2 regions of the Bacillus sp. SSR7 genome follow, and region 2 is predicted to be linked to the other one. Evidence: predicted binding sites of a transcription regulator. Region 2 holds the regulator's gene; the other holds the start of a gene.
What was found. The regulator Rex, encoded in region 2, represses fermentation and respiration genes when NADH is low (regulators of the CRP and FNR family bind a similar motif). The targets are predictions, from matches to a motif close to TTGTGAAATATTTCACAA.
Positions count from the first base shown of each region.

Region 1: the regulator Rex is predicted to act here: its motif matches at 4,165-4,182, upstream of AC0NJG_RS09340 (formate/nitrite transporter family protein).

Region 1 covers NZ_JBVVXV010000003.1:369,597-386,553, reverse strand. Annotated here, with positions in the region: gene AC0NJG_RS09360 (LutB/LldF family L-lactate oxidation iron-sulfur protein) at 1-1,188, shown strand, start outside; gene AC0NJG_RS09355 (LutC/YkgG family protein) at 1,188-1,898, shown strand; gene AC0NJG_RS09350 (prepilin peptidase) at 2,011-2,733, shown strand; gene AC0NJG_RS09345 (cyclic-phosphate processing receiver domain-containing protein) at 2,748-3,041, shown strand; gene AC0NJG_RS09340 (formate/nitrite transporter family protein) at 3,077-3,928, opposite strand; gene AC0NJG_RS09335 (TerC family protein) at 4,283-5,077, opposite strand; yybP-ykoY riboswitch at 5,168-5,333, opposite strand; gene AC0NJG_RS09330 (TrkH family potassium uptake protein) at 5,372-6,691, opposite strand; gene AC0NJG_RS09325 (alpha/beta-type small acid-soluble spore protein) at 6,806-6,991, opposite strand; gene AC0NJG_RS09320 (MaoC family dehydratase) at 7,140-7,583, opposite strand; gene phaP (polyhydroxyalkanoic acid inclusion protein PhaP) at 7,685-8,209, opposite strand; gene phaQ (poly-beta-hydroxybutyrate-responsive repressor) at 8,252-8,704, opposite strand; gene phaR (polyhydroxyalkanoic acid synthase subunit PhaR) at 8,903-9,385, shown strand; gene AC0NJG_RS09300 (acetoacetyl-CoA reductase) at 9,537-10,280, shown strand; gene phaC (class III poly(R)-hydroxyalkanoic acid synthase subunit PhaC) at 10,363-11,448, shown strand; gene AC0NJG_RS09290 (NAD(P)/FAD-dependent oxidoreductase) at 11,545-12,738, shown strand; gene AC0NJG_RS09285 (TrkH family potassium uptake protein) at 12,762-14,111, shown strand; gene AC0NJG_RS09280 (DUF3905 domain-containing protein) at 14,150-14,485, opposite strand; gene AC0NJG_RS09275 (hypothetical protein) at 14,649-14,786, shown strand; gene AC0NJG_RS09270 (putative 2-aminoethylphosphonate ABC transporter substrate-binding protein) at 15,015-16,091, shown strand; gene AC0NJG_RS09265 (putative 2-aminoethylphosphonate ABC transporter ATP-binding protein) at 16,112-16,957, shown strand, end outside.
Region 2 covers NZ_JBVVXV010000030.1:1,309-15,059, reverse strand. Annotated here, with positions in the region: gene tsaE (tRNA (adenosine(37)-N6)-threonylcarbamoyltransferase complex ATPase subunit type 1 TsaE) at 1-228, shown strand, start outside; gene tsaB (tRNA (adenosine(37)-N6)-threonylcarbamoyltransferase complex dimerization subunit type 1 TsaB) at 209-901, shown strand; gene rimI (ribosomal protein S18-alanine N-acetyltransferase) at 915-1,358, shown strand; gene tsaD (tRNA (adenosine(37)-N6)-threonylcarbamoyltransferase complex transferase subunit TsaD) at 1,358-2,374, shown strand; gene AC0NJG_RS28025 (ABC-F family ATP-binding cassette domain-containing protein) at 2,795-4,729, opposite strand; gene AC0NJG_RS28020 (redox-sensing transcriptional repressor Rex) at 4,917-5,546, shown strand; gene AC0NJG_RS28015 (YdiK family protein) at 5,576-5,767, opposite strand; gene AC0NJG_RS28010 (CPBP family intramembrane glutamic endopeptidase) at 5,764-6,513, opposite strand; gene groES (co-chaperone GroES) at 6,915-7,199, shown strand; gene groL (chaperonin GroEL) at 7,238-8,872, shown strand; purine riboswitch at 9,013-9,114, shown strand; gene guaA (glutamine-hydrolyzing GMP synthase) at 9,279-10,817, shown strand; purine riboswitch at 10,972-11,073, shown strand; gene AC0NJG_RS27990 (NCS2 family permease) at 11,201-12,526, shown strand; gene AC0NJG_RS27985 (response regulator transcription factor) at 12,670-13,371, shown strand; gene ampS (aminopeptidase AmpS) at 13,355-13,751, shown strand, end outside.

The sequences.
Region 1 (16,957 bases), on a different contig from region 2:
AAAAGAGGCGGACATGTGTACTTTGCAAAAACGAAAGAGGAAGCAGCAAAGTATATTCAAGACGTTGCGAAAAAGAAGCAGGCAAAAAAAGTAGTAAAATCAAAGTCGATGGTAACAGAAGAAATTAGTATGAATCATGCGCTTGAAGAAATTGGTTGTGAAGTGTTAGAAAGTGACTTAGGAGAGTATATTTTGCAAGTAGATAATGATCCACCTTCACATATTATTGCGCCTGCACTTCATAAAAATAGAACGCAAATTCGTGATGTATTTAAAGAAAAGCTTGGCTATGAAAATTCTGATGACCCATATGAGATGACTAAGTTTGTTCGTAAACAACTTCGTGAAAAATTTATGGATGCAGAAATTGGTGTAACAGGTTGTAACTTTGCTGTTGCAAATACAGGTTCCCTTTGTTTAGTAACAAATGAAGGGAATGCCGATCTTGTCATGTCGATTCCAAAAACACAAATTGCAGTTATGGGTATGGAACGTATGGTTCCGACAATGGAAGAATTAGATGTTTTAGTTGGTTTACTATGTCGTAGTGCAGTAGGTCAAAAGTTAACAAGTTATGTAACGGTAGCGGGACCAATTCAAGAAGAAGAAGTAGATGGCCCAGAAGAATTCCACTTAGTTGTGGTTGATAATGGTCGTTCTCAAATTCTTGGATCTGAATTCCGTCAAGTGTTGCAATGTATTCGATGTGCAGCTTGTGTGAACGTATGCCCTGTATATCGTCATGTTGGTGGACATTCATATGGCTCTATATACTCAGGGCCAATTGGTGCGGTATTAACACCACTTTTAGGTGGATATGATGATTACAAAGAGCTTCCTTATGCTTCTAGTTTATGCGGAGCGTGTACAGAAGCTTGTCCAGTAAAAATTCCATTGCATGATTTATTATTAAAACATCGTCAAGTTATCGTTGAGCAAGAAGGACGTGCTCCACTTGCAGAAAAATTAGCAATGAAAATGTTTAGTATGGGTGCATCTTCAGCAGCTTTATATAAAATGGGATCAAAGATGGCGCCAGCAGCAATGAGTCCATTTACATCTGGTAACCGTGTATCAAAAGGTGTTGGGCCACTTAAAAACTGGACAGATATTCGTGAATTCCCGGCTCCAAGTAAAGAACGATTCCGTGATTGGTATAAAGATCATAAGAAAGGCGGGGACAAATAATGACAGGATTAATTCAAAACCGTGAGTCCTTTCTAGATAATATTGCAAAAGAACTTGGACGTGAGCGGAAAACGGAAGGCGTAAAGCGTCCAGCATGGAAAAGTAATGTAAATGTAGAAACGCTAAAAGATTATTCCCAAGAAGAATTGTTAGAAGTATTTAAAAATCAATGTACAAACATTCATACAACTGTAGTGGAAACGACAAACGATCGTTTACGTGAAGATATTCAAAAAGTAATCGTTGAAAACGGCGGGGGACCGATTATGTTATCGGCAGATGAACGTTTTGATTCTTATGGATTGACTTCTTTATTTAAAGAAGAGCTTCCAAAGCAAAATGTTGAAGTGAATGTATGGGATCCTGAGAAAAAAGAAGAGAATATGCGTATCGCAGAAAGAGCGAATATTGGAATCGCATTTAGTGATTATACTTTAGCTGAATCGGGTACGATTGTGGTACAAAGTCATAAAGGCCAAGGTCGTTCTTTACACTTTTTACCGACTGTCTATTTTGCTATTATTCCACGTGAAACACTTGTGCCTCGTATTACACAAGCAGTTCAGGATATGAACAAACGTGTAGAAAATGGTGAAGAAGTGGCATCTTGTATTAACTTTATTACAGGACCTAGTAACTCGGCAGATATTGAAATGAACCTTGTTGTCGGAGTACACGGACCATTAAAAGCAGTATATTTCATCGTATAAAAGAGGGGAAAGCAGGCCGGAAAATGGCCTGCTTTTTTAATAGAATAGAGATAATATGAAGTAGAAGTTCTCTCCTTTTTTTGCTATGTTCTTCTGGAAAGGAGAGGAAGGGATGTTCACTTATTTATATGCATTGTTAGTGGGGATGGTGTTTGGTTCTTTTTTTATGGTAATTGCGATGAGAGTTCCACTAGGTGAGTCTATCATTACCCCGCGTTCACATTGTCATTATTGTAAGTATGTGCTAAAGCCAAAAGAATTGATTCCAATCATTTCATTTTGTATACAAAGGGGACGTTGTACGAATTGTAAGAGGGCTATTTCAATTTTGTACGTAGTATTTGAACTTGTAACCGGAATGATATGTCTTCTTACTGTATATATGATTGGGGTGAAACGAGAGCTTATTATCATTTTATCGCTATTTTCATTACTTCTTATTATTTCAGTTACAGATTACATATACATGTTAATCCCAAATCGTATTTTAGCTTGGTTTGCCTGTTTACTCATTTTAGAATGTATTTTTGTACCGTTAGTCACTTGGACAGATAGTATAGTTGGTAGTAGCGTTATATTCATTTTGTTATATTGCATGCAAAAGATATATCCAGAAGGGCTTGGTGGAGGAGATATAAAATTACTTTCGCTGCTTGGATTTATAGTGGGACTGAAAGGGGTTTTTATGATTTTATTTTTAGCATCTTGCTTTAGTCTTTGTTTCTTTGGAGCCGGTATAGTAGTAAAACGTATGAAAATGAGGAGCCAAATTCCGTTTGGTCCTTTTATTAGCCTTGGTGCAATATGTTACATGCTGGTCACGTATACAAAATAGAGAGGGGATAGAACATGAATGTATATATGGATGATCAAAGAAGTTGTCCATACGGGTATGTACCCGCAAATACAGTAGAATGTGCTTTGCAAATGGTTCGGGATTATGAGGTGAATATTCTTTCCCTTGATTTTAATATGGGATGGGGAGAAAGAAATGGATTAGATTTTGTAGAGGCTTTTTGTAAAGAGGGTTTATATGTAAATGAAATTCACCTTCATACGAATGATGTCATCGGTATGCACAAGATGAAACAGAGGATTCATAAGGGAAAGGAAGAAGGGCTCACCTTGTTGTTAAATATGTGAGGAGCTAAAAACTCCAAAGTAAAACTTTGGAGTTTTTAATGCTTCATATGCGCTTGCAATGGAATGATTTCTTCTTGTTGAGCTGCTACTAATTCAGTTTCTTCTTGTTTCACGTCAGGTACTTTCTTTGTTAAGTAATGGTAAACCATACCAACAAATACAGACCCACCAATGATGTTACCGATTGTAACTGGAATTAAGTTATGAATAGCACCTGCAAAAGAAATTGTCTCCGGATGCGGTGAAACTAAAGATAAAGCAAACAGTGATAAGTTTGCAATGCTATGCTCGTAACCAGATAAGAAGAATGTGAAAACGAGCATCATCATCATCATAATTTTTGCTGTATCCCCTTTAACTTGAGAAGGTAAGAAACACGCAAGACATACAAGCCAGTTACATAAAATTGCTTTAAAGAATAATTGCATTGTAGGTGTATTCATTTTTCCTTCTACTACTTTATTCATGAAATGACTGTGATCAATTGCTTCGAAAATTCCAGTTGCATAAAATAGTAAGGCAAAGAATAAAGCACCAGCTAAATTCCCTGCATAACAAGCAACCCAGTTACGAAGTGTATCAGCAATTGTTGTTTCTTTTCTTAAAGTTGCTACAGTGAAGTACATTGTGTTTCCAGTAAACAATTCAGCACCGCCATATATAATAAGTACGAGGGCAATTCCGAAAAACATAGAAGCAGCTAAATAAGTTGCTGGTGAATCTGCAATGTGAAAAAAGTTACCTAATTTAAAACATAGTACAATAATAAAACCGATATAAATACCTGCAAGTGCGGCACGAATGAAATATTGCATCGGGTTTGTATCTAACATTTGTTTTTTGCTCTTAGCCAGTTTGACAACATAATCTAATCCTTGTTCTAGCATGAGTAATACGCTCCTTTAGTACATCATCTATAAAGTGAAACTTTAATCAGTGGGGGTTTTCTTCATCCCCCACTGATTATTAGTTGAACCAATCGGACTTTTATGGGCAGTTGATTCCCCACCGAACTTCTTTGCTTTCACTGAATTTTGAGGTGGGGGTCTTACTGCCCATTAAAGTGGGATAAATATTCCTTATATGAATAAAGTACATGGATTCTGTCATAGTTTCAATAAGTTTGTGCAATATTTCACAAAAAGGACATACATAAACTTGGAAAACGCTTACAAATGATGGTATAATAAAATTTTTTCTGGACATAGAGAGGGGACAAGGAAAAAGAAAAAGCGCTGTAATTACAGCGCTTTTTCGTCTAAATTCTTTTCTATTTTTGTTTCTACTTCTTTCGAGAAGAACCAACCACCAACTGCGATTCCAACTAATACAATCCAGAATGTAAGCTTCCATGGTGTAGATTCTGGGAATGAATGCGGAATTACATTTAATGCAGGGTGTGCTAACGTATAAACTGCTAGTTTCACACCAACCCAGCCTACAATTAAGAATGCTGCAGTTTCAAGTCCTGGTTTACGTTTTAAGATTTGTACGAAAGCAGTTGCCGCAAATCGCATAATGATTAATCCGATAAGTCCACCTACAAAGATAACAACGAATTGCCCAGTATCAAGACTACCAATTGTACCTAATCCTGTTTTTGGTAAAGTCATTGCTAATGCAACAGCAGCTAAAATAGAATCAACTGCGAAGGCGATATCTGCAACTTCAACTTTAAATACAGTCCACCAAAAGTTCTCTTGTTTTTTCTTTGCTTCTTTTTCTTCTGTTTCTTCATCTGTATTCTTTTTAACATACGTTTTAAATAAATGATTACCAGCGATAAACATAAGGTAAATGGCACCGATTGCTTGCACTTGCCATACGTCGACTAGGAACGAAATCATAAATAACGATCCGAAACGGAAAACAAATGCCCCTGCTAATCCATAAAATAGTGCTTTCTTTCTTTTTTCTTCTGGTAAATGTTTTACCATAATTGCAAGAACAAGAGCGTTGTCAGCCGCTAAAATCCCCTCTAGTGCAATTAGGATGAGTAATACCCAACCATACTCCAATAATAATGATACATCCATGTACATTCTCCTCTCATTTCTATAAGTACTAAATAAGTGAAGAATTTCCCCACTATTTAGTTTCCCCATACTCCTGCCTATTAACTTTGGAAGAATTTGGAAATGGATGCAAAAAAGACCTCTGCCGTTAATAGGCAAAGGTCTTGCTAGACATATGTAATAAAAATGCCAACAAAGCCGGAAGAACTAAGTTCTACGTAATGACGACTTTGTTTCCAAGAAATGTTCTTGGACGCTACTCCCCTTTGGAGATATGCTATTGTACTCTCATTATATGGATAATTTATACGGTTGTCAACCTGTTAAAATGTCTTCATTCGGATATTTTATTTTCCGGTTCTTTTTACGTGCAAATGAAAAAGCTAATGTTAAAGGTCCCATCTTCCCAAAAAACATCATAAAGATAATAATAGCTTTTCCAATCATAGTTAAGTGTGGTGTGAAATTCATACTGAGACCGACAGTCCCAAATGCTGAAAATACTTCGAAAGCACTCATCAATAGAGGAACTCGCTCAGTAATGCTTAAAATTAAAATAGCAAAAAAAATAAATGAAATAGAAATAATAGCGATGGTCAATGATTTGACAATGAGGGTATCTTTAATGGATTTTTTAAACACGACAATATCATCTTGTTCTTGTAAAAATTTAAATACCCCAAAAAACATGATTAAAAATGTTGTCAACTTAATCCCACCACCAGTTGAAGCACTACCAGCGCCAATAAACATAAGGAGCATCATTAATAGTAGGGAAGGCTTCGATAAGGCAGAAATATCAACTGTATTGAAACCGGCAGTACGCGTTGAAACTGCTTGAAAATAAGCGGCCATGCCTTCTTCAAATGGGGTAAAGCCTCTCATAGAAAGAGAATTGTGAAACTCGAATATAAAAATAAAAACAGTCGCAATAATATTGACGATTAGAGTAGAAGAGAGCATAAGTTTTGAGTGTAATGTAAGGTTTTTAAAATTTTTCTTTCTTTTTATATCTACGATTACTGTAAAACCAATCCCACCTAAAATAATGAGGGAGGAAATGACGAGATTGACAAGAATGCTGTGAGAGTGGGACATTAAATTATCGCTCCAAACAGAAAAACCTGCATTGTTAAAAGCAGAGATGGAATGAAAAAAGCTATAATAGATCCCCTTAGCAATCCCATATTTCGGAACCCATTCAAAAGAGAGAATGAAAGTAGCGATACATTCGACTGTAAAAGAGAATAAAAATAATGCTTTGGCAAGACGAATGACACCGCCTATATTCGTTTGATTTAATGCTTGTTGCAGTAAAATTCGGTTTTGAAGGCCAATTTTTCTGCCAAGCATAATCGCAATTAAAACGGCAAAGCTCATAATGCCAAGTCCACCCACTTGTATAAGTGTTAAAATGACACATTGGCCAAATAAGGTAAATACTTTTCCAGTGTCCACAACACCAAGCCCTGTAACCGTACAAGCAGAAACGGTTGTAAATAAAGCATCGAGCCATGAAATAGACGTCGTTGTAGCAATTGGCAATTTTAATAAGCATGTACCGATAATTGATAACATAATAAAAGACAAAGTAAGAACACGGGGAGGACTCATGTGAAGGTTAATCCGTTTCATGTTACATATCGTTCCTTTCAGTTTGCTTTTACTAGTATGTGAAAAAGCACCATTATGTATGTTAAAAATAGAAAGAGGCAGAGAATATCTGCCTCTAAGCCATATGTTATATTGTTATCCACGTAATTGTTGTTGAGCTAAAGAAACAAGACGTTTTGTTACTTCACCGCCAACTGATCCGTTAGAACGAGATGCTGTATTAGACCCTAAGCTTACGCCGAACTCTTGTGCAATTTCATATTTAAATTGATCAAGTGCTTGTTCAGCACCTGGAACTAGTAATTTGTTTGTTTTTGCCATGATGATACACATCCTTATGAGTAGTCCAGTCCAGCTAAGTACTTAGCTGAACTGGTACCGTTATTTTATGTGGAACCGACGTACTCATACGCGGAAGTAATCGGTGTGATTAGAAGTTATTGGATAGAAAAAAGAGTAGCAAAAATTGCTACTCTTTTTTTAGTATTGTCGCTGTACCTTCCACGACAATATCATCCGATTGATTATATATATTTGTTTGCAACGTAATGATTTTTTTATCGTCACGTTTTTTGATGACCTCTGCCACAACGCGAAGTGTATCACCGATTTTGACAGGAGCGCGGAATGAAACGTTTTGAGATAAATAAATCGTATTTTTACCCGGGAGTTTCGTTCCAAGGATGGTAGAAATAAAACTTGAAACGAGCATACCATGGGCAATACGTTCTTTAAACATTGTCGTTTTTGCAAAAGAGTCTAAAATATGAATAGGATTCACATCTCCAGTCAATTTTGCAAAATTGATAACGTCCTCATCCGTAATCGTTTTTGTAAGTGATGCTTGATCACCGACTTGAATCTCATCATAACGAAGCTCCGGGACGGTTTGTGCTTCTTGAAATGGATTCATTTTGTCCTCCTTCTTTTCCATATCGAAAAATGCTAGCCATCTTGATGTAGTAGGAGGAAGAAAGAGTTTTGTTTGTGCTGCAGTTAGCTCCCACATTTTTCTTACTTGATGGAAGTAAATAGATTTTTTGAGTTTTCCTCGAACTTTTTTGCGAGTTCCAACTGTTTTGTCTTGAAATCTTCCAAAAAACCTTCTAACTGTTTTTGAGCCTCTTCACGTTGTAATTGTTGTTGTTCAATAAATTGCTTCGTTGTTTCTTCAAATTGACCGCTTGTTTGAGTAAGGATAGACAAAGATGTTTTTGTAGGAGAAACAGTTAGCTGTTGCATATGAGCAGAAAGTTCTTTACATTTGTCTTGCCACTCGTTAATTTGATCATTTAAGGAGTTTCCAGTTAATTGCTTCACGTAATCTGTATATTGATTATTGAATTGAGTAGTAAATTGTTGCAGTTCTTTTTCCAGTTCATCTACTCCTGATGTTAATTTATGCAAAGCGTCTTGTTGTTGTTTTAATGTTTCTAAAGTAAGTTGCTCTAATTGTTTCCCAGCTGAAGAGAAAAGGGAAAGAGATTGAGACCAGTTTTTCCAAAATGCATCGACCAATTCGTATGGTTTAGTTTCCATTGTTTGACCCCCAAATGTTTTTTTGCATATTGTGAACGCAGATTACTCTGCTGTACCACCAGGTGAAGATGAAGAATCCTTTTCATCCTTTTCTGGAGAAGTGGCAAATGGAAAGAATGCGTTCGTATATAACGTGAAAAACGTTCGCAGCATATTTTGGTAATGCTCAAAAGAAGTTGCACATGTTGCTAAATATTTCTCTCCATATTCAGTTAAAGAATAAATTCTTTTTGCTGGCCCTCCTTCGCTTGTATCCCAAGTAGAAGAAATGAGGTTTTCTTTTTCTAATTTGCGTAGTGTTCTATAGACATTACCTTGGTCAACAGAAGAAAAGCCGATATCCATTAGCATTTGAATAAGTTTGTAACCATGAAGACTCCAGTCTTTTAGACATAGAAGTAAGAAGGGAACTAAGAAGTTTTTTGGCATGGAGTTTGGTTGTTTTGCTTGGTTGTTCTCCAAAATTTCGCGTTGTTCTGGTTCATTATGTAGCATGATTGTGCATCACCTCATGAATCAGTTAGATGGAATTTTTTGCTTATAAGTGCAATTTACACCTATCTGTTTTTAAAGTCAATACATTTGTTAGAAAATAGAAAAAAATAAAATATAGACTTGAAGTTTTATTCAGAATATTAGAAAATAATGAATAGGTTGAATTGTTTCAAAAACGAAAAAGGGAGTGTAGGTAAAGTGATTGATCAAAAATTCGATCCACTACAAGCATGGAAAAATGCTTATGAACAAACCGAAACATTTTGGGGAAAAGCGCTCAATGAAACAATTAAAACAGAAGAATATTCTGCTTGGATGGGCAGCGTTCTAGATTTGAATTTGTTTTATCAAAAAGCATTAAATGATACGACAAAAAATTATTTAGAGCAGGTGAATGTGCCTACGAAAGAGGATATCGCTAGAGTGGCTACGCTTGTTATTAACTTAGAAAATAAAGTGGATAACATTGAGGAGTTTCTAGAAGAGAAGGTAGAGTCAGTAGGACAAGCTCCTACATTAAAGCGCGATGTTACGAAAGTAAAACAAGATATTCGCACATTAGAAACGAAAGTTGATCAAATTTTAGAATTGCTAGAAAAGCAAAATGCAGTACTAGCAAAACTACAAGAACCTGTAAAAGAAGAAGTAAAACCTACGAATAAGCCAGAAAATAAAAAGTGATAATAGCGCTTGTTTATAACATATGAAAGAGAGAGGGAGAATCTCATTTCTATGTATAAACAGCGAAACATAATTATATAGGGACTCCATAGTATGAGTACCAAAATGATTCATAATAGTCGTTCACAAATTCATTTAAGGGGGAAAAGAAATGGTTCAATTAAATGGAAAAGTAGCAATCGTAACAGGTGGGGCAAAAGGAATTGGAAAAGCGATTACAGTAGCGTTAGCACAAGAGGGCGCAAAAGTTGTTATTAACTATAACAGCAGTAAAGAAGCAGCTGAAAACTTAGTAAATGAACTAGGAAAAGAAGGACATGACGTTTATGCAGTTCAAGCAGATGTTTCTAAAGTAGAAGATGCAAACCGACTTGTAGAAGAAGCAGTGAATCATTTTGGTAAAGTAGATATTCTTGTTAATAATGCTGGTATTACAAGAGATCGTACATTCAAAAAGTTAAATCGTGAAGATTGGGAGCGCGTAATTGACGTGAACTTAAGCAGTGTATTTAATACGACAAGCGCTGTACTTCCATACATAACGGAAGCAGAAGAAGGAAGAATCATTAGCATTTCTTCTATTATTGGTCAAGCGGGTGGATTTGGACAAACAAACTACTCAGCAGCAAAAGCAGGTATGCTAGGATTTACAAAATCATTAGCATTAGAGCTTGCAAAAACAAATGTAACTGTAAACGCTATTTGCCCAGGATTTATTGATACTGAAATGGTAGCAGAAGTACCAGAAGAAGTACGTCAAAAAATCGTTGCTAAAATCCCGAAAAAACGTTTTGGTCAAGCTGATGAAATTGCAAAAGGTGTAGTATACCTATGCCGTGACGGTGCTTATATCACAGGTCAGCAATTAAACATTAACGGCGGATTATATATGTAATGAAGTAAGAAAAAAGTGCATATCCATAGCAGGAATGCACTTCTTTTTTTAGAAGGAAATTGACCAAAAAGGAGATAGAAAGATGACTACATTCGCAACAGAATGGGAAAAGCAATTAGAGCTATACCCAGAAGAGTACCGAAAAGCATATCGCCGAGTGAAAAGGGCGAGTGAAATTTTATTACGTGAACCAGAGCCACAAGTAGGATTAACGCCGAAAGAGGTTATTTGGACGAAGAATAAGACGAAGCTTTATCGCTACATTCCAAAACAAGAAAAAACACAAAGAGTTCCAATTCTATTAATATATGCTCTTATTAATAAACCATATATTATGGATTTAACTCCTGGAAATAGTTTAGTGGAATATCTAGTGGACCGTGGTTTTGATGTGTATATGCTTGATTGGGGCACATTTGGTTTAGAAGATAGTCATTTGAAATTTGATGATTTTGTGTTTGATTATATTGCAAAAGCAGTGAAAAAAGTAATGCGAACTGCAAAATCGGACGAGATTTCTTTACTTGGTTATTGCATGGGGGGAACGCTAACTTCTATTTATGCGGCACTTCATCCACACATGCCAATTCGTAACCTAATCTTTATGACAAGTCCTTTTGATTTCTCTGAAACAGGATTATATGGTCCTTTGTTAGACGAGAAATACTTCAATCTAGATAAAGCGGTTGATACATTTGGAAACATTCCGCCAGAAATGATTGATTTCGGAAACAAAATGTTAAAACCAATTACGAACTTTGTTGGTCCATATGTTGCTTTAGTAGATCGTTCAGAGAATGAGCGCTTCGTTGAAAGCTGGAGGTTAGTTCAAAAGTGGGTTGGCGATGGCATTCCGTTCCCAGGTGAATCATACAGACAGTGGATTCGTGATTTTTATCAAAACAATAAACTCGTTAAGGGTGAACTCGTTATTCGCGGACAAAAGGTAGACCTTGCAAATATTAAGGCGAATGTCTTAAATATTTCAGGGAAACGTGATCATATCGCCCTGCCATGCCAAGTAGAAGCGTTGCTAGATCATATTTCTAGCACAGATAAACAATATGTATGTTTACCAACGGGACATATGTCGATTGTTTACGGTGGAACAGCGGTAAAACAAACGTATCCGACGATTGGAGATTGGCTTGACGAGCGCTCTAAGTAAAAATAAAAAGATCCAACTAGCATATGTTAGTTGGATTTTTTTTATGTAAAATAACAAAACATAGAAAGGAGAAATTTATATTTTAGGAGTATAATTATGAAGCTTATGACTGGTAAGTTGTTTTGGGATACAGGAGCTTCTATGCCTTGTTATCCATCGTTAGAAAATGATATGATATGTGATGTGCTTGTAGTTGGAAGTGGCGAAGCAGGTGCTCAAATAGCGTATTCGTTAGCGAAAATTGGAATGCGCGTTACACTTATTGAAAAAAATATGATTTCATGTGGTAGCACAGCTGCTAATACAGGGTTATTACAATTTCTTCATGATAAATCGTTAACTTCACTTATCCATACATTTGGAGAAGAAAAAGGGGTGCGAGCATATAAGCTTTGTTACGAAGCGTTACGAACAATGGAGAAAGTTGTACCGACTCTCGATATTGATCCCCAGTTTATTCCGCGAAATAGTTTATATTATGCAAGTAAAAGTGAAGATGTCTCATTTTTACAAGAGGAATACAAAACGTTACAGAATTATGAGTTTCCGGTTGAGTATTTTACAGCATCTGATATTAAGGAACGTTATCCTTTTACAAAACAAGCGGCATTATATACACACGGTGATGCTGAGGTAAATCCGTATTTATTAGCGCATAGCCTTTTGCATAAAGCAAATCAAATGGGGGCTACTATATATGAACAGACAGAGGCCATACATATAAAAAAACGTCAAAATGATTTAATTTGTTATACGAAAACAGGAAATCAAATTGTAGCAAAGAATATTATTATGGCGACGGGTTATGAAGCACTTTTCGGAAAGAAAGAAAAAAATACAACAGTGGAAACATCATATGCAGTTGTGACAAATAAGGTAGATTCATTTGAAGGCTGGCATGAGCAATCATTAATTTGGGAAACAGCAAGGCCTTACTTATATTTTAGGACGTATGAAAATCGTATTATTGTAGGTGGATTGGATGAAGCAATGAAAATTCAAACAATCGGTGATACGAAATTATTGCATAAGCGTGATGTCCTTATTAACATTATAAAAGAGATGTTCCCGCAGTATAAAGATATACAGGTGGAGTACTATTGGGCGGCAGCATTTGGCGGTAGTCATGATGGTCTCCCTATTTTAAAAGAAGATACTAAGATACATAATTTATTTTATGCATTGCCATATGGAGGTAATGGAACTGTGTATGGAATGGTATTTGCTAAAATATTTGAGCAGTTATTTACAAATAAAGAAAGTGAAGATTTTTCTTTATTTAATCGATAGAAAAAAGGTAGCGAAGTGATGGAATGAGAGATATAAAAAAGTTTTTACAAAAATTGCGTCCTGTACAACTCATTGTTTTGTTTTATTTATTAGCAGTAGTTGTATCGGTAATATTACTTAGTTTACCGTTTGTTACAAAGGCTGATGTGAAATGGACATTTATCGATGCCCTCTTTACATCTGTTAGTGCGGTAAGTGTTACGGGACTGTCTGTTGTTACGATTTCAGATACATTTACTACGGCAGGAATTATTATTTTAGCCCTTATTTTACAATTGGGCGGCTTAGGCATTATGGCGTTAGGTACATTCGTTTGGATTATAACAGGAAAAAAGATTGGTTTGCAGAGAAGAAGACTGATTATGGCAGACCATAATCAAGGGAATTTATCAGGTCTTGTAGAATTGATGCGTTCTATTTTAATTGTAATTATTTCAATAGAGCTTATTGGAGCAATATTATTAGGTACAAGATTCTTACTTTACTTTCCAACTTGGCAAGAAGCTTATTTTCACGGTTTCTTTGCAGCTGTTAGTGCAACTACGAACGGCGGATTTGATTTAACAGGACAATCGCTAATTCCGTATAAAAAAGATTACATTGTTCAAATGATTCATATGTTACTTATTATTTTAGGAGCAATCGGATTCCCTGTATTAATGGAAGTGAAACAATTCCTTAGTAAAAGGAGACAGCAACTATTTCGTTTTTCGTTATTTACAAAATTGACGACAACAACATTTTTTGCGCTCGTGGTCGTTGGAACGATTATGATTTTTTTACTAGAACGAAATCATTTTTTAGCAGGAAAGTCATGGCATGAAACAGTTTTCTATACACTATTCCAATCTGTGACGACGCGAAGCGGGGGACTTGCTACAATGGATATACTTGAATTGTCACAACCGACGCTTTTATTTATGAGTATATTAATGTTTATAGGAGCATCTCCAAGTTCGGTTGGGGGCGGGATACGTACAACAACATTTGCTGTTAGTATATTGTCACTATACACTTTTGCAAGAGGCGGGAGAACAGTTAGAGTCTTCAAACGTCAGCTACATGAAGAGGACGTGCTGAAAGCATCTGTCGTTATGACAATGGGGATTTTATTATGTGCCACAGCCCTATTTATTTTATCTATTACGGAAAATGTACCGCTTATGAGTTTAATTGTTGAAGTCTGTTCTGCTTTCGGGACGACAGGACTATCGACAGGTATTACGCCAGATTTAACAACTGTTGGTAAACTTGTACTCATTGTACTTATGTTTATCGGGCGTGTCGGTATTTTAACATTTATACTAGCTAGTGGCGGAAGAGAACAGCCACCTCGCTATAAATATCCGAAAGAGAGAATTATTATTGGATAGTATGAAACCATTCTACCTAACATAGGTAGAATGGTTTTTTAGTCGTTAATGCCAAATTGCGGATGCATAAAAGTATCCTTCTTATTATCTACTTCTTTTTTTAGTAACTCTTGATTTTCTTCTGAAATCCACCCAATATCATTTGTAGGATGGATCCATTCTTCACCAGCCATAATGGCAGGATCTACATCATCACTCCAATTGTGAAGTGGACTGTTCTCGGAATCATATTTACTGTCTCCGATTATGACGTCATATTGATTTATGAAAGGTTGTTGCATCTTTTTTCCTGTTCCTTTAAAAGATGGGAAATTCATTTGATGCGGGAGCGTTTCATCTAAAATGGGTGACTGGAATTTATCTTTCTTCTTCAAAATAAGAGCTCCTTTTTATTATGATTTCTTCATAGGTAGTATTTCCATCTAGCAGTTCTTATGTACTTGTTAACACTTGCCAGTAATAATTATTTTAGCTTGTTTCAAACTAGAGTAGAAAGTGAATTTTTGAGAGCAGGTGAATGTATTGGTAAAAAGAAAAGTGAAACAAAATGCGGCAATCAACAATAATAAAACTCCGAAAGAAAGCTTACCAGATGCAGAATTTGCATTAGAGTATGAAGGAGAAAATAGCGCGAAGTATGCAAATCGTAATTCAAAAAAAGGTAAACAAAAATGAGGCGTTTTTTACAAACGCCTCATTTTTTTGTGGCATTATAAAGGTTTTTTTAATTATTTGTAAATTTAGTGTTCATTATTAGCAGAAAAATGCGAAAAAACATAGAAGTAGCAACGTATTACACAAAAACAAACAACAAACAAAAGATTAATGTTGGTTTAATACTGCTTTTACACTAGTTGTTTATATTTGAGTTGTACATAAGATTTGTAAAAGGAGAGAGAGACAGTGAAAAAAACAATCTTTAAAGCTGTAGCAACTGGAATGGTATTTTCGTTATTAATGGGGTGTGGTGCAAAGAAAGAAGAAAGTGCTGGGGCAAAAGTAAAAGATGATAAATTATCTGGATCATTAACTGTTTACACAGCAATTGAAGAAGAACTTGTACCAATTTATCTTGATTCTTTTAAAAAGAAATATCCAGATGTGAAGCTGAATATTGTTCGTGATTCAACTGGAGTTATTACAGCGAAATTGCTAGCTGAAGGAAAAAATACACAAGCAGATGTTGTATGGGGAACTGCAGCTTCAAGTCTATTAGCTTTAGATAAAAAAGATATGTTAAAAGGATACTCTCCAAAAGGAGCGGATCGCGTTTTACCGCAATTTAAAGATGATAAACAACCAGAAAAATGGGTAGGAAATACTGCATTTATGACGGGGATTGCTATAAATAAAGAAGAATTAAAGAAGAAAAATTTACCGATGCCAGAATCATACGAAGACTTAACGAAACCAGAGTATAAAGGAACGCTTGTTATGCCACATCCAGCATCTTCTGGAACAGGATTTTTAACAGTTTCTGCATGGTTACAAATTATGGGTGAAGATAAAGGCTGGGATTACATGAAGAAACTTCATGATAATATGGCAACTTATACTCATTCAGGTTCAAAACCAGCGAAATTAGCGGGTGCGGGTGAATATCCAGTTGGTGTATCGATGGTTTATAGTGCTTTGAAAGAGAAACAAAAGGGTGCACCAGTTGAAGTTGTATTGCCAAAAGAAGGATTAGGTTGGGAAGTAGAAGCGAACGCACTTATTAAAAAAGATAATGCAAAAAATGAAAAAATAGCGCAAGCATTTTTAGATTGGGCAATTACTGATGATGTAATGAAGTTATACTTCGAGAAAAATGGATTTGCGACAATTAAAAATGATTATAAACTTCCAGATGGATTCCCTAAAGATGTGACGGAAAAGTTATACAAAAAGAACGACTTTAAGTGGGCAGCAGAAAATCGTGACAAAATTTTAGAAAAATGGGAAAAAGAGTTTGGCCAAAAAGCAGAACCGAAAAAGTAAGTGAGTGGGAGAGAGAAAAAATGAGCGAATATTTATCAATTCAACACATTCAAAAACAGTTTGATGCATTTACAGCGTTAAAAGATATTTCTTTTACTGTGAAAAAAAATGAGTTTGTATGTTTATTAGGCCCAAGTGGTTGTGGCAAAACAACATTGCTTCGAATTTTAGCAGGGCTAGAAGAAGCGACAACAGGTAGTATAGCTGTGAATGGAAAAGATATTACAGCATTACCTCCTGGAAAGAGGAATTTCGGAATGGTGTTTCAATCCTATGCATTATTTCCGAATTTAACAGCACTTGAAAACATTGAATATGGCTTAAAGACAAAAAAGTATGGAAAAGCAGAAGTAAAAGAGAAGGCGCTATCGGCGTTAGAACTAGTTGATTTACTGAATGTAAAAGATAAATATCCTGCTCAAATGTCTGGTGGACAACAGCAGCGAGTAGCACTTGCACGTGCGCTCGCTCTGTCTCCGGATATTTTGTTACTCGATGAGCCGTTATCTGCTTTAGATGCAAAAGTACGTGAAAAGTTACGTAGAGAAATGCGTGATTTGCAAGAAAAAGTAGGAGTAACAACTATTATGGTCACGCATGATCAAGAAGAGGCATTAACGATGGCTGATAAAATTGTTGTAATGAATCATGCGGAAATTATGCAGATTGGCACACCAGAGGAGATTTATCAAAGACCAGCCAATCCGTTTGTGGCAGATTTTATTGGTTCTATTAATTTCTTTTCGAAAAATAATGAAGAACATGCAATTCGTCCAGAACATGTAACGATTGTACAAAATGATGGTATGAAAACGATTGTGGAAAGTATGGAATTTCGTGGATCTGTATACCGGACAGAAGTGCGA
Region 2 (13,751 bases):
TTAGCAGAAAGTGAAGAAGACTTAGGTTTTGATGAGTATTTCTACGGTGAAGGAATTACGGTAGTAGAATGGGCTCATTTAATAGAAGCATATTTACCAAATGAGAAGCTACAAATTAGTTTATTCCATGCTGGAGATGACACAAGAAACATTGTACTCGAGCCGATTGGAGATCGCTATATTAGATTATGTGAGGAGCTATTACAAGATGAAAGTACTAGCAATTGATACTTCAAATTACGTAATGGGTGTATCCCTTATTGAAGAAGGAAACGTAATTGGGGAAATCATTACAAATTTAACAAAAAATCATTCTGTGCGTCTTATGCCAGCTGTAGAACAACTGTTAAAAGAATGTGGTGTAAAACCGAAAGAATTAACTAAAATAGTTGTAGCTGCTGGACCAGGATCATATACAGGTGTTCGTATAGGCGTGACAGCTGCCAAAACATTAGCTTGGTCACTTCAAATACCAATTGTAGGTGTATCAAGTTTAGAAGTAGTGGCTGCAAACGGAGCTAATTTTGATGGGTTAATCTGTCCTTTATTCGATGGAAGACGTGGACAAATTTATACGGGCTTATATACATATGAAGGAGAGGGTTTAACTTCTATAGAAGAAGACCGAATCATCCTTATTGTAGACTGGTTGCAAATGTTAAAGGATAAAGGAAAGCCTGTTTTATTTATTGGTAACGATGTGAAACTACACAAAGAAACAATTATTGAACATTTAGGCGATCAAGCTGTATTTGCTCCTTTCACTAAAAATAACCCAAGACCAAGTGAGCTAGCGTTCTTAGGATTACAAAAAGAAGAACAAGATGTACATTCATTTGTTCCTAGTTACCTTCGTTTAGCGGAAGCTGAAACAAAGTGGTTAGAAAGTCAAAACAAGTAGGAGCTTGCAGAGGATGGATATGATATTTAGAAAGATGGAACTCGATGATATCGCTCAAATTGTAGCAATTGAAGAAGCATCTTTTTCAACTCCTTGGACTGCAGATGCCTTTTACCGCGAGTTAACGATGAATGAACATGCACATTATGTTGTGCTAGAAAAAGATGGCCGTGTAATTGGATATTGTGGATTGTGGATAATTATTGATGAATCACATATAACAAATATAGCTATTTTGCCAGAATATAGAGGTCAAAAGCTAGGAGATGCTTTATTGAAAGAAGTTATTTCTGAAGCGAAAGCTCTAGGGGTAAAAACGATGACACTTGAAGTACGTGTATCAAATGAAGTAGCAAAGCAGTTGTACAGAAAATACGGATTTCAAAATGGTGGAATTCGTAAACGATACTATGCAGACAATCAGGAAGATGGTCTCGTAATGTGGGTGAATATATAATGGAAAAAAATACGATTATACTTGGTATTGAAACAAGTTGTGATGAAACAGCAGTAGCGGTTGTTAAAAATGGAACGGAAATTATTGCAAATGTCGTTGCATCACAAATTGAAAGTCATAAACGTTTTGGTGGAGTTGTACCAGAGATTGCATCCCGTCATCATGTAGAAGAAATTACAGTTGTGTTAGAAGAAGCTTTAAAAGAAGCGAATATTACATTTGATGATATTGATGCAATTGCTGTAACAGAAGGTCCTGGTTTAGTAGGAGCGCTTTTAATAGGGGTAAATGCAGCGAAAGCAGTGGCTTTTGCACATGATATCCCTCTAGTGGGTGTTCATCATATCGCTGGCCACATTTATGCGAATCGTTTAGTAAAAGAAGTTCAATTCCCATTGCTATCACTTGTGGTATCTGGTGGACATACAGAGCTTGTTTATATGAAAGAACATGGTTCATTTGAAGTAATTGGTGAAACGCGAGATGATGCAGCAGGAGAGGCATATGATAAAGTAGCTCGTACGTTATCTATGCCATATCCAGGTGGTCCCCATATTGATCGTCTTGCACATGAAGGGAAACCAACAATCGATTTACCTCGTGCATGGCTGGAACCTGATTCATATGATTTCAGTTTTAGCGGATTAAAATCAGCAGTTATCAACACTGTGCATAACGCAAAACAACGTGGGATAGAAATTGCACCGGAAGATTTAGCAGCAAGTTTCCAAGAGAGTGTAATTGATGTGTTAGTAACGAAAGCATCTCGTGCAGCAGATGCTTATAACGTAAAGCAAGTGCTTCTTGCTGGTGGAGTAGCTGCGAATAAAGGACTTCGTGCACGTTTAGAAGCAGAATTTGCACAAAAAGAAAATGTAGAGCTAATTATTCCTCCTCTATCTTTATGCACAGATAATGCAGCAATGATTGCAGCGGCAGGTACAATTGCATATGAACAAGGAAAACGTGCTACATTAGCTTTAAATGCTAATCCGGGATTAGATATCGAAGCATAGTTATACACAAAATTAACCACAGCTTGTGGATAAAACCCATATTATCTGTTGATAATATGGGTTTTATTGTGTATATAAAATGTTGATAACTTTTTTGTTGGTTGTGGATAATGTGGAAAAGTTATTTAGATGTTTATTTTATAAAGGTGGATATGTGTATAAACTTGTGGATAAAATAGATGAAGTCTGACCTTTGAATCTATCCTTTTTCGGGAAATAAAAACGAAGAAGGTATCTCTAAAAAACATTTTGAAATATGCCCTTATTATAAGGGGGGGCTAATATTGTCAAACCTTGTCGGTAAATCGATATCTCGTGTCGAATCGTTTATACAATAGAGGTTGACCATGGCTAGAAGATAAAAAGGATGTCCCATCGTCAAAAATCCCGACTGATGAGACATCCTTCTTATTCATACTCTTATAAATGCAATTCTTCCCATTCTGCCATACAAGCATCAAGTTGTTCTTGTAGTGTTTGCTTTTTCGTTGTAATTTCACTAGCCTTTTCATAATCTGCATATATTTCTGGTAAGCAAAGTTGATCTTCTAACGTAGCAATTTCTTCTTCGAATTCTACGATATTTTGTTCTAGTTCCTCGATTTTTCGAGTGCGTTGACGCTCCAACTTTTTGCGCTCTTTTTCTTCGAGATAATTTAATTTTTCTGGAGCTACGGTTTTTTGAACAGGTGCCTGATTTTCTTGCTGTTCTTGTTGTTCAAATTCAGCACGTTCAATCATCTCATTTTTCTTTTCAACGTAGTAATCATAGTCCCCTAAATATTCCTGTGCACCTTCTGTTGATAACTCAACAACGGTCGTCGTTACACGATTAATAAAGTAGCGGTCATGAGATACAAAGAGAAGAGTACCAGGATAATCAATCAAAGCATTCTCCAAAATCTCTTTACTATTTAAATCAAGATGGTTTGTAGGCTCATCGAGAATTAATAAATTCGATTTTTGCATCATAAGTTTTGCGAGAGCTAATCGAGCTTTTTGTCCACCACTAAGAGATGATACTGGTTTTAGTACATCATCTCCTGTGAATAAGAAGTTACCTAGTATCGTGCGAATTTCTTTTTCGGGTTGCAGTGGATATTCATCCCATAACTCATTTAAAACGCGCTTAGAAGATGTTAAATTGGCTTGTTCTTGATCATAGTAACCAACAGATACATTGGATCCGAAAGAAACATCACCATGTAATAGTGGTAGCTTATTCACAATTGATTTTAATAATGTGGATTTCCCAATTCCATTTGGACCAACTAAAGCAACGCTATCTCCGCGAGTTAAGCGCATTGTTACATGTTCAATAATTGGATCCTTATCATAGCCGATAGTTGCATCCTTTACTTGTAACACATCATTTCCACTTTGTTTTTCAATATCGAAGTGGAAGGAAGCTGACTTAGAGTCACCTAATGGTCTTGTTAATAGTTCCATACGATCTAATTGTTTACGACGGCTTTGCGCACGTTTTGTCGTAGATGCACGAGCTATATTTTTTTGAACGAAGTCCTCTAGCTTAGCGATTTCATCTTGTTGTTTTTCATAACGTTTCATTTCTTGCTCGTATAGTGCTGATTTTAAGTCTAAATATTTACTGTAGTTACCAACAAATCGTCTACTTTCTTTATTCGAAATTTCATATACTTGTGTAACAAGTTTATCTAAGAAATAACGGTCATGGGAAACGATTAGTATTGCGCCAGGATAACCTTGTAAATATTGTTCAAGCCATGTTAATGTTTCGATGTCTAAATGGTTTGTAGGCTCGTCCAAAATAAGTAGGTCTGGTTTCGTTAATAATAATTTACCGAGAGCTAATCGTGTTTTTTGTCCACCGCTTAATGTAGAAATCGTCGTCTGGTGCGTTTCAACTGGGAAGCCAAGACCACTTAAAATCGAACGGATATCTGCTTCGTACTGATAGCCACCTTGATCTTTATAATCTAATTGTAATTGGTCATAATCAGCTAATAATCTTTCATATGTAGCCTCGTTTGAAAAGTTTTCTTCTTTTCCCATCTCTTGCTCTAGCCTTCGAAGTTTTGTCTCCATTTGCTGCAAGTGTGTAAAGACGGTTAACATTTCATCCCAAATTGTTAAAGACGTTTCTAAACCGGTATTTTGAGCTAGATATCCAATTGAGACATCTTTCGGTTTTATAATTTCGCCACTATCATGAGATAGCTCACCCGCTATTATTTTTAATAATGTAGATTTTCCGGCTCCATTTCGTCCGACTAATGCGATACGATCTTTCGTTTGAACTTCTAATTTTATGTTTGCAAGAATCGTTTCTGCACCGTATAATTTCGAAAGCGCGTTTACTTGTAATAAAATCAATGTTTTCACCTCAAATAATTTCTTAACTTTGCCATGTTTATATTTCTCAATCATACTAAAAATAGTGTATAGTTTAAAATACAGAGAGAATACTTCTTCTTTCTATTATACAAGGAATTTAATAAGTGCTAAACTTCTGTATTTGATTAAAGCATATGAATAAAGATAGGAAGAGAGGAGAGGTTATATGGAGCAGCAGAAAATTCCACAAGCCACTGCTAAGAGATTGCCTCTATACTATCGATTTATCCAAAACTTATCTTTGTCTGGTAAGCAACGTGTTTCATCAGCCGAATTAAGTGAAGCGGTAAAGGTTGATTCCGCAACAATTCGAAGAGATTTCTCATACTTTGGAGCATTAGGGAAAAAAGGATATGGATATAACGTAAATTATTTATTATCATTTTTCCGTGAAACACTCGACCAAGATGATATAACACGTGTAGCGCTTATTGGAGTAGGTAATTTAGGGACCGCTTTCTTACATTATAATTTCACGAAAAACAATAATACAAAAATTGAAATGGCGTTTGATGTTAGTGAAGAGAAAGTTGGAACAGAAATCGGAGGCATTCCTGTATATCACTTAGATGAATTAGAAGAACGTTTATCAACTGATATACAAGTGGCAATATTAACAGTACCCGCTACAGTAGCACAATCTGTAGCCGATAGATTGGCAGAAACAAACGTGCATGGTATTTTGAATTTTACACCAGCACGCTTAAATGTGTCAGACAATATAAGAATTCATCATATTGATTTAGCAGTAGAGTTACAAACGTTAGTTTACTTTTTGAAGAATTATCCACAATAAAACGCAGAGGAAGCGACCTCTGCGTTTTATTATTGTTTTTTCTTTGTGAATTTAACTAAGATAAGGCGAAGTGCCAAATTAAAATCAATCGTTGCCATAACTGCAAATAGTATTGTCCACATATTCCAAATTGTATCTGTTACGTTCGTAATGGCGAAGCGTGTAAAGATACATCCTAGAAGGAAATACAATGCAGCCATGAACAATGGTGAGTTTCTCATACTAAAAATCCTCCGATAAAGCCTTGCATTTTTTCAGCTTCTTTAATCATTTCTTGAATTTGTTCGCTACTCACTAAAACTTGAGCAATTGCAACTAATGTATTCATTGCAACATGAGCTGCGATAGGGACAATAATACGCTTTGTTTTTACATATAAGAAAGCGAATACGAGCCCCATAGCAGTGTATACCAATAAGTGAGTGAAATCAAAATGAATTGCTGCGAATACGAGAGAACTAATGATAGCAGCAATAAAGAAGTTAAACTTCTTATAAAGTGTACCAAATAAAATTTTTCTAAATACGATTTCTTCCAAAATAGGTCCTATTATAGAGATGACGATAAGGAACCAAGGTGTCGTTCTTGCGATATCCATAAGTCTCGCTGTATTTTCAGATCCAGGTTTAATACCTAATACATACATTTCAATCATACCAGCAATACTTTGCGAGAAAAATGCTAAGAAGAACCCGATAAAAATCCAACCAATCGTAGCTGGAACAGTAGAACGCTTTGTATCTAAATGTCTGTCGCGAATATCTGTTCTAAGTAACCAAAGTACGATACATAATGCAATAAAGAAGCTAATGATTGCCCAATGACCAGTTATGAGTTGTAATTTCTCTTCTCTAGTAAATCCCCTGTTATCATAAAGTCCAGTTTTCAGGAGAAGTGGTAATCCAGCAATTGATGATAACTGCATTAAAATGTATGTAACGATAACCCACCAATATTGTTTTTTCAAATGGTTTAACCATCCTTTCTAACTCTAGTGTATGAGATAAGGTAGGATAACATGTAAAGATGCTACCTACGATATAAACTTTACTTACATTATGTTTTTTTTGTAAATCCTTAATTGAAATTATAATAGAAGACAGGAGAAAGTTGTGTGTGTAGCGAAAACAACTTAGGGTGTCCTTTCATATTGTAACATACGAGTAGTGGAAACAACGATTCATATAGTAAAGGTAGAAGAAGAGGAACTCTATATAGAAAAGTTTATAGCTTAATTTGCGAAAAAATTATGATTTTTTTACTTGCAAAAGAAATTGAGATTATTTATTATTATAAGTGTGTTAGCACTCGAGTGACTTGAGTGCTAATAAATAAAATTTACATAACAAAATGAGGAGGTTATTGTTCATGCTAAAGCCATTAGGTGATCGCGTTGTAATTGAGCTTGTTCAAGCGGAAGAAAAAACAGCAAGTGGTATTGTATTACCAGACACAGCAAAAGAAAAACCACAAGAGGGTAAAGTTATTGCAGTAGGTACTGGTCGAGTGCTTGAAAATGGTGAGCGTGTTGCTTTAGAGGTAGCAGCAGGTGATCTTATCATCTTCTCAAAATATGCAGGTACTGAAGTGAAATATGAAGGTACAGACTACTTGATTTTACGTGAAAGTGACATTTTAGCAGTTATCGGTTAATTATATAAATCTTAAAAAATCCAAGGGGGTCAATTATTATGGCAAAAGATATTAAATTTAGTGAAGAAGCACGTCGTTCGATGCTTCGCGGTGTCGACACTCTTGCAAACGCAGTAAAAGTAACGCTTGGACCAAAAGGTCGTAACGTTGTTCTTGAGAAAAAATTCGGTTCACCACTTATTACAAATGACGGTGTAACAATCGCAAAAGAAATTGAATTAGAAGATGCATTCGAAAACATGGGTGCGAAATTAGTAGCAGAAGTTGCTAGCAAAACAAATGATGTAGCTGGTGACGGAACAACAACTGCAACTGTATTAGCGCAAGCTATGATTCGTGAAGGTCTTAAAAACGTAACAGCTGGTGCGAACCCAATGGGTCTTCGTAAAGGTATCGAAAAAGCTGTAGTTGCTGCAGTAGAAGAATTAAAAACGATTTCTAAACCAATCGAAGGTAAATCTTCTATCGCACAAGTAGCTGCTATTTCTGCTGCTGATGAAGAAGTAGGTCAATTAATCGCTGAAGCAATGGAGCGCGTTGGTAACGACGGCGTTATTACTTTAGAAGAATCTAAAGGTTTCACAACAGAATTAGACGTAGTAGAAGGTATGCAATTTGATCGTGGATATGCATCTCCTTACATGATTACTGATTCTGACAAAATGGAAGCAGTTCTTGATAACCCATACATCTTAATCACTGACAAAAAGATTTCTAACATTCAAGAAATCTTACCAGTATTAGAGCAAGTGGTACAACAAGGTAAACCACTTCTTATCATTGCTGAAGATGTAGAAGGCGAAGCATTAGCTACATTAGTAGTGAACAAACTTCGTGGTACATTCAATGTAGTAGCTGTTAAAGCTCCTGGATTTGGTGACCGTCGTAAAGCAATGCTAGAAGATATCGCAATCTTAACTGGTGGCGAAGTAATCACTGAAGAATTAGGCCGTGACTTAAAATCTGCTACAGTTGAATCTTTAGGACGCGCTGGTAAAGTTGTTGTAACGAAAGAAAACACAACTGTAGTTGAAGGTGTAGGAAGCACACAACAAATCGAAGCTCGCATCGGTCAAATCCGTGCGCAATTAGAAGAAACAACTTCTGAATTCGATCGTGAAAAATTACAAGAGCGTCTTGCAAAACTTGCAGGTGGCGTAGCAGTAATTAAAGTAGGTGCAGCAACTGAAACTGAGTTAAAAGAGCGCAAACTTCGCATTGAAGATGCACTTAACTCAACTCGTGCAGCAGTAGAAGAAGGTATCGTTGCAGGTGGTGGTACTTCACTTATGAACGTATACACAAAAGTAGCTTCTATCGTAGCTGAAGGCGACGAAGCAACAGGTATTAACATCGTACTTCGCGCACTAGAAGAGCCAGTTCGTCAAATCGCAATCAACGCTGGTCTAGAAGGATCTGTAGTTGTAGAGCGTCTAAAAGGCGAAAAAGTAGGCGTTGGTTTCAACGCAGCTACTGGCGAGTGGGTTAACATGCTTGAAACTGGTATCGTAGATCCAGCTAAAGTAACTCGCTCTGCACTTCAAAACGCAGCATCTGTTGCAGCTATGTTCTTAACAACTGAAGCTGTAGTAGCTGACAAACCAGAACCAAATGCACCAGCAATGCCTGACATGGGCGGCATGGGCATGGGCGGTATGGGCGGAATGATGTAATTCCGTTTGGCCTAAAAAACATCCATTTCTATATAGAAATGGATGTTTTTTTATGTTTTTTAGAAAAGGAAATGAATTTCTGTAGAATTTTGTCGCTTTCTCTCTTGACCATATTGATACTTCATTGTTAGAATCTAGGAAGATAATATAAAACGATCCTTCATATATCCTCAAAGATAAGGTTTGAGAGTCTCTACCGGGTTACCGTAAACAACCTGACTATGAAGGCAGTGTGTCTTATATTTATAAAGAGCGGAGACTATCTTTCTTTATAAAGCCAGACCCCTGCCTTTTCTTTGTTATGAGACTAGAGGCGGAGGACTGGCTTTTTTTATTATATTGGTAATGCTTTTCGCCAAATTGGTGAAAATATTTATATACGAGAACTAACGTTGGGGTGATTATTTTGAAGAAGCAGCATGATACAATTATCGTTTTAGATTTTGGGAGTCAATACAATCAGTTAATAGCACGTCGAATTCGTGAGTTCGGTGTATACAGTGAACTTCATCCACATACAATTACTGCAGAAGAAATTAAAGCAATGAATCCAAAAGGGATTATCTTCTCTGGTGGACCAAATAGTGTATATGGTGAAGGTGCATTACATTGTGATGAAAAAATCTTTGACCTAGGATTACCGATCTTCGGTATTTGTTACGGTATGCAACTTATGACGCAACAATTCGGTGGTACAGTAGAGCGTGCAAACCACCGTGAGTACGGAAAAGCTGTTCTGAAAGTAGAGAACGAGTCAAAATTATATGCGAACCTTCCAGAAGAGCAAGTTGTATGGATGAGTCATGGCGACTTAGTAACTGGTTTACCTGAAGGATTCGTAGTAGACGCGACAAGTGAGTCTTGCCCAATTGCTGGTATGAGCAATGAAGCGAAAAACTTATACGGTGTACAATTCCACCCAGAAGTACGTCACTCTGAGCACGGTAACGATCTAATTAAAAACTTCGTATTCGGCGTATGTGGCTGTTCTGAAGGATGGAACATGGAGAACTTTATTGAAGTAGAACTAGAGAAAATCCGTGAAACTGTTGGAGACAAAAAAGTACTATGTGCGCTTAGCGGTGGTGTAGATTCTTCTGTTGTAGCAGTATTAATTCATAAAGCAATCGGCGATCAGTTAACATGTATTTTCGTTGACCATGGTTTACTTCGTAAAGGCGAAGCAGAAGGTGTTATGAAAACATTTAGCGAAGGCTTCCATATGAACGTTATTAAAGTGGATGCAAAAGAACGCTTCATGAACAAGTTAAAAGGTGTAGAAGATCCAGAACAAAAACGTAAAATTATCGGTAACGAATTCATTTACGTATTTGATGATGAAGCTTCTAAATTAGAAGGAATGGACTTCTTAGCACAAGGTACACTGTACACAGATATCGTTGAAAGTGGTACAGCAACTGCACAAACAATTAAATCTCACCATAACGTTGGTGGACTTCCGGAAGACATGCAGTTCAAATTAATTGAGCCTTTAAACACGTTATTTAAAGATGAAGTACGTGTATTAGGATCTGAACTAGGAATTCCTGATGAGATCGTATGGCGTCAACCATTCCCAGGTCCTGGTCTTGGTATTCGTGTACTAGGTGAAATCACAGAAGAGAAATTAGAAATCGTTCGTGAATCTGATGCGATTTTACGTGAAGAAATTATTAAAGCAGGCTTAGACCGCGAAATCTGGCAATACTTCACTGCGCTTCCTGGTATGCGTAGCGTAGGTGTTATGGGTGACGAGCGTACTTACGATTACACAGTGGGTATCCGTGCAGTAACATCTATCGACGGTATGACAGCTGACTGGGCACGTATCCCTTGGGACGTATTAGAGAAAATCTCTGTACGTATCGTAAACGAAGTAAAACACGTTAACCGTATCGTGTATGATGTAACGAGTAAGCCACCAGCAACTATTGAGTGGGAATAGTATTATAATAAAAGATCCATCTATTGCTCATGCAATAGATGGATCTTTTTTATTTTGAGTTTAATACGAACGAAAATATAAAAGTTAATAAAAATGTTCGTATTTAAATTGACAAAAATACTTTCAAGAGTTAATATGAGTATGTAATTCAAACGAAAAGTGAATATTATGCCGTCGTATAATATCGGGGATATGGCCCGAAAGTTTCTACCTAGCTACCGTAAATGGCTTGACTACGAGGCGTTTTTATAAAGGTGAGCGGAATCTTGTCTTTATTTATAGAACGCTTCCATGTATATGCAATGGAAGCCTTTTTTATTTTTAATAGATAAAAGAGGGCTAGGGGATTACGGCGAGTAATCATATAACGGGGGAAACGTAAGATGAAACGCTATTTTCAGTTTGATGAACTCGGCACGAATTATAAAACAGAGTTCATAGCAGGTTTAACGACATTTCTATCTATGGCTTACGTACTATTTGTCAATCCTGCTACGCTGTCACTTGGAAATGTTAAAGGTTTACCGGCAGGTACAGGGATGGATCCAGGTGCAGTATTCGTTGCTACAGCATTAGCAGCAGCGATTGGTTCGTTAATTATGGGTATTTTCGCGAAGTATCCAATTGCTTTAGCACCAGGTATGGGAATTAACGCGTTCTTTGCTTATACAGCAGTGTTAACGATGGGTATTCCATGGCAAACGGCAATTGCTGGAACGTTAATGTCAGGTATTATCTTTATTATTCTTACTGCTTCAGGTATTCGTGAAAAAATCATTAATGCAATTCCATCAGAGTTAAAGTTTGCAGTAGCGGCAGGTATCGGATTATTCATTGCTTTCCTTGGATTTCAAAATGCCGGAATTATCGTGAAAAATGATGCTGTTCTTGTTGGGTTGGGGGATTTAACAAAGGGCACAACGTTACTAGCAATCTTCGGGGTTGTTACGACAATTATCTTTATGATTAAGAAAGTAAATGGTGCAGTTTTCTACGGTATGATTCTTACAGCAATCTTAGGAGTAGCTACAGGATTAATTGATACTCCGAAAGCTGTAGTGGGAGCAATACCGAGTCTAGAACCAACGTTCGGTGTGGCGTTAACGCACTTCGGAGATATTTTCACTGTTCAAATGGTGATTGTTATTATAACGTTCTTCTTTATCGATTTCTTTGATACAGCAGGTACACTTGTAGCGGTTGCGAATCAAGCTGGATTAATGAAGAACAATAAATTACCACGTGCAGGAAAAGCATTATTTGCAGATGCGATTGCAACTGTAATTGGTGCGATCTTAGGTACATCAACAACAACGTCGTACATTGAATCTTCTGCAGGGGTAGCAGCGGGTGGACGTTCTGGATTTACAGCAGTTGTAACAGCAGGATTCTTTTTACTGGCACTATTCTTCTCGCCATTACTAAGTGTTGTAACACCAGCTGTAACGGCACCAGCATTAATTATTGTAGGAATCTTGATGGTTTCTTCCTTAGGGGAAATTGATTGGAAGAAATTCGAGATTGCAGTACCAGCATTCTTTACAATTATCTCTATGCCACTTACGTATAGTATCGCAACAGGAATTGCGATTGGTTTTATCTTCTATCCAATTACAATGGTAGTAAGCGGTCGTCGTAAAGAGATTCATCCAATTATGTATGTTATGGGAGTTTTATTCGTACTATATTTCATCTACGTTCGTAAATAAAAGGGGTTTTTGAAAGGTCTAGACTTAAGGGGAGTCTAGACCTTTTTTGCGTCTTCAGAAAATCTTAAGGATTTCCGAGCGTTTTTCTTCAGAAGTTTTCCTATAATAGAAGTTAGGGATTAAAAAATGATGGGGGAGATATTGTGGCAAACGAAACAATACTTGTCGTAGATGATGAAAAAGAAATCAGAAATCTTATTACAATCTATTTAAAGAATGAAGGATATAAAGTATTGCAAGCAGGGGACGGAGAAGAAGGATTACGTTTACTAGAAGAAAATGAAGTACATCTAGTCGTATTAGATATTATGATGCCGAAAGTAGACGGTATCCATATGTGTATGAAAGTAAGGGAAGAAAAGGAAATGCCAATTATTATGCTTTCCGCGAAAACGCAAGATATGGATAAGATTTTAGGGTTAACAACAGGTGCGGATGATTACGTGACGAAACCATTTAATCCGTTAGAGTTAATCGCAAGAATTAAATCTCAGTTACGTCGTTATATGAAAATGAATGGTTTCGCTATACAAAACGAGGACGAGCTAGAAATTGGAGAGATGAAAATAAACATCTCAACCCATAAAGTTATTGTAGAGGGAGAAGAAGTGAAGTTGACCCCGAGGGAATTTTCAATTCTAGAATTACTAGCCCGTAATCCAGGTATGGTCTTTAGTGCAGAGCAGATTTATGAAAAGGTTTGGAACGAAAGGTCTTTCCAGTCGGATAACACGGTAATGGTTCATATTCGAAAAGTACGTGAAAAGATTGAGGAGAATCCAAGGAAGCCTAGATATATAAAAACAGTATGGGGAGTGGGGTATAAGATTGAAAAAGATATTTAATCCGTTTACTTATATAAGGAAAATAAGACAATTAATTGAGAAATTAGTAAAGAGCGTACGAAAGAGTATCAGAATTCAACTGATTACTACTTTCGCTGCTTGTGCGTTATTAGGAGTTTTTTTTGCAAAGGGAGCTGCACCGTTTTTTGAGAATGCAAATCGTCAAGCGACTGTTGATTATCGGTCTGGTATGCAACAAATTAATTACCAAGCTCAAAGAGCAGCAAATAGTTCGGTTCATGAAAATAAATTAGAAGCTATATCCAATATGATTGAAACGGAGAATCAAAATTTAGAGCGAGGAAATAGAGCTTTAAAAATATTGGTTACTGATGAGAGTGGTAAAGTTTTATATAAAACGAAGCAGGCACAAGAAGAGC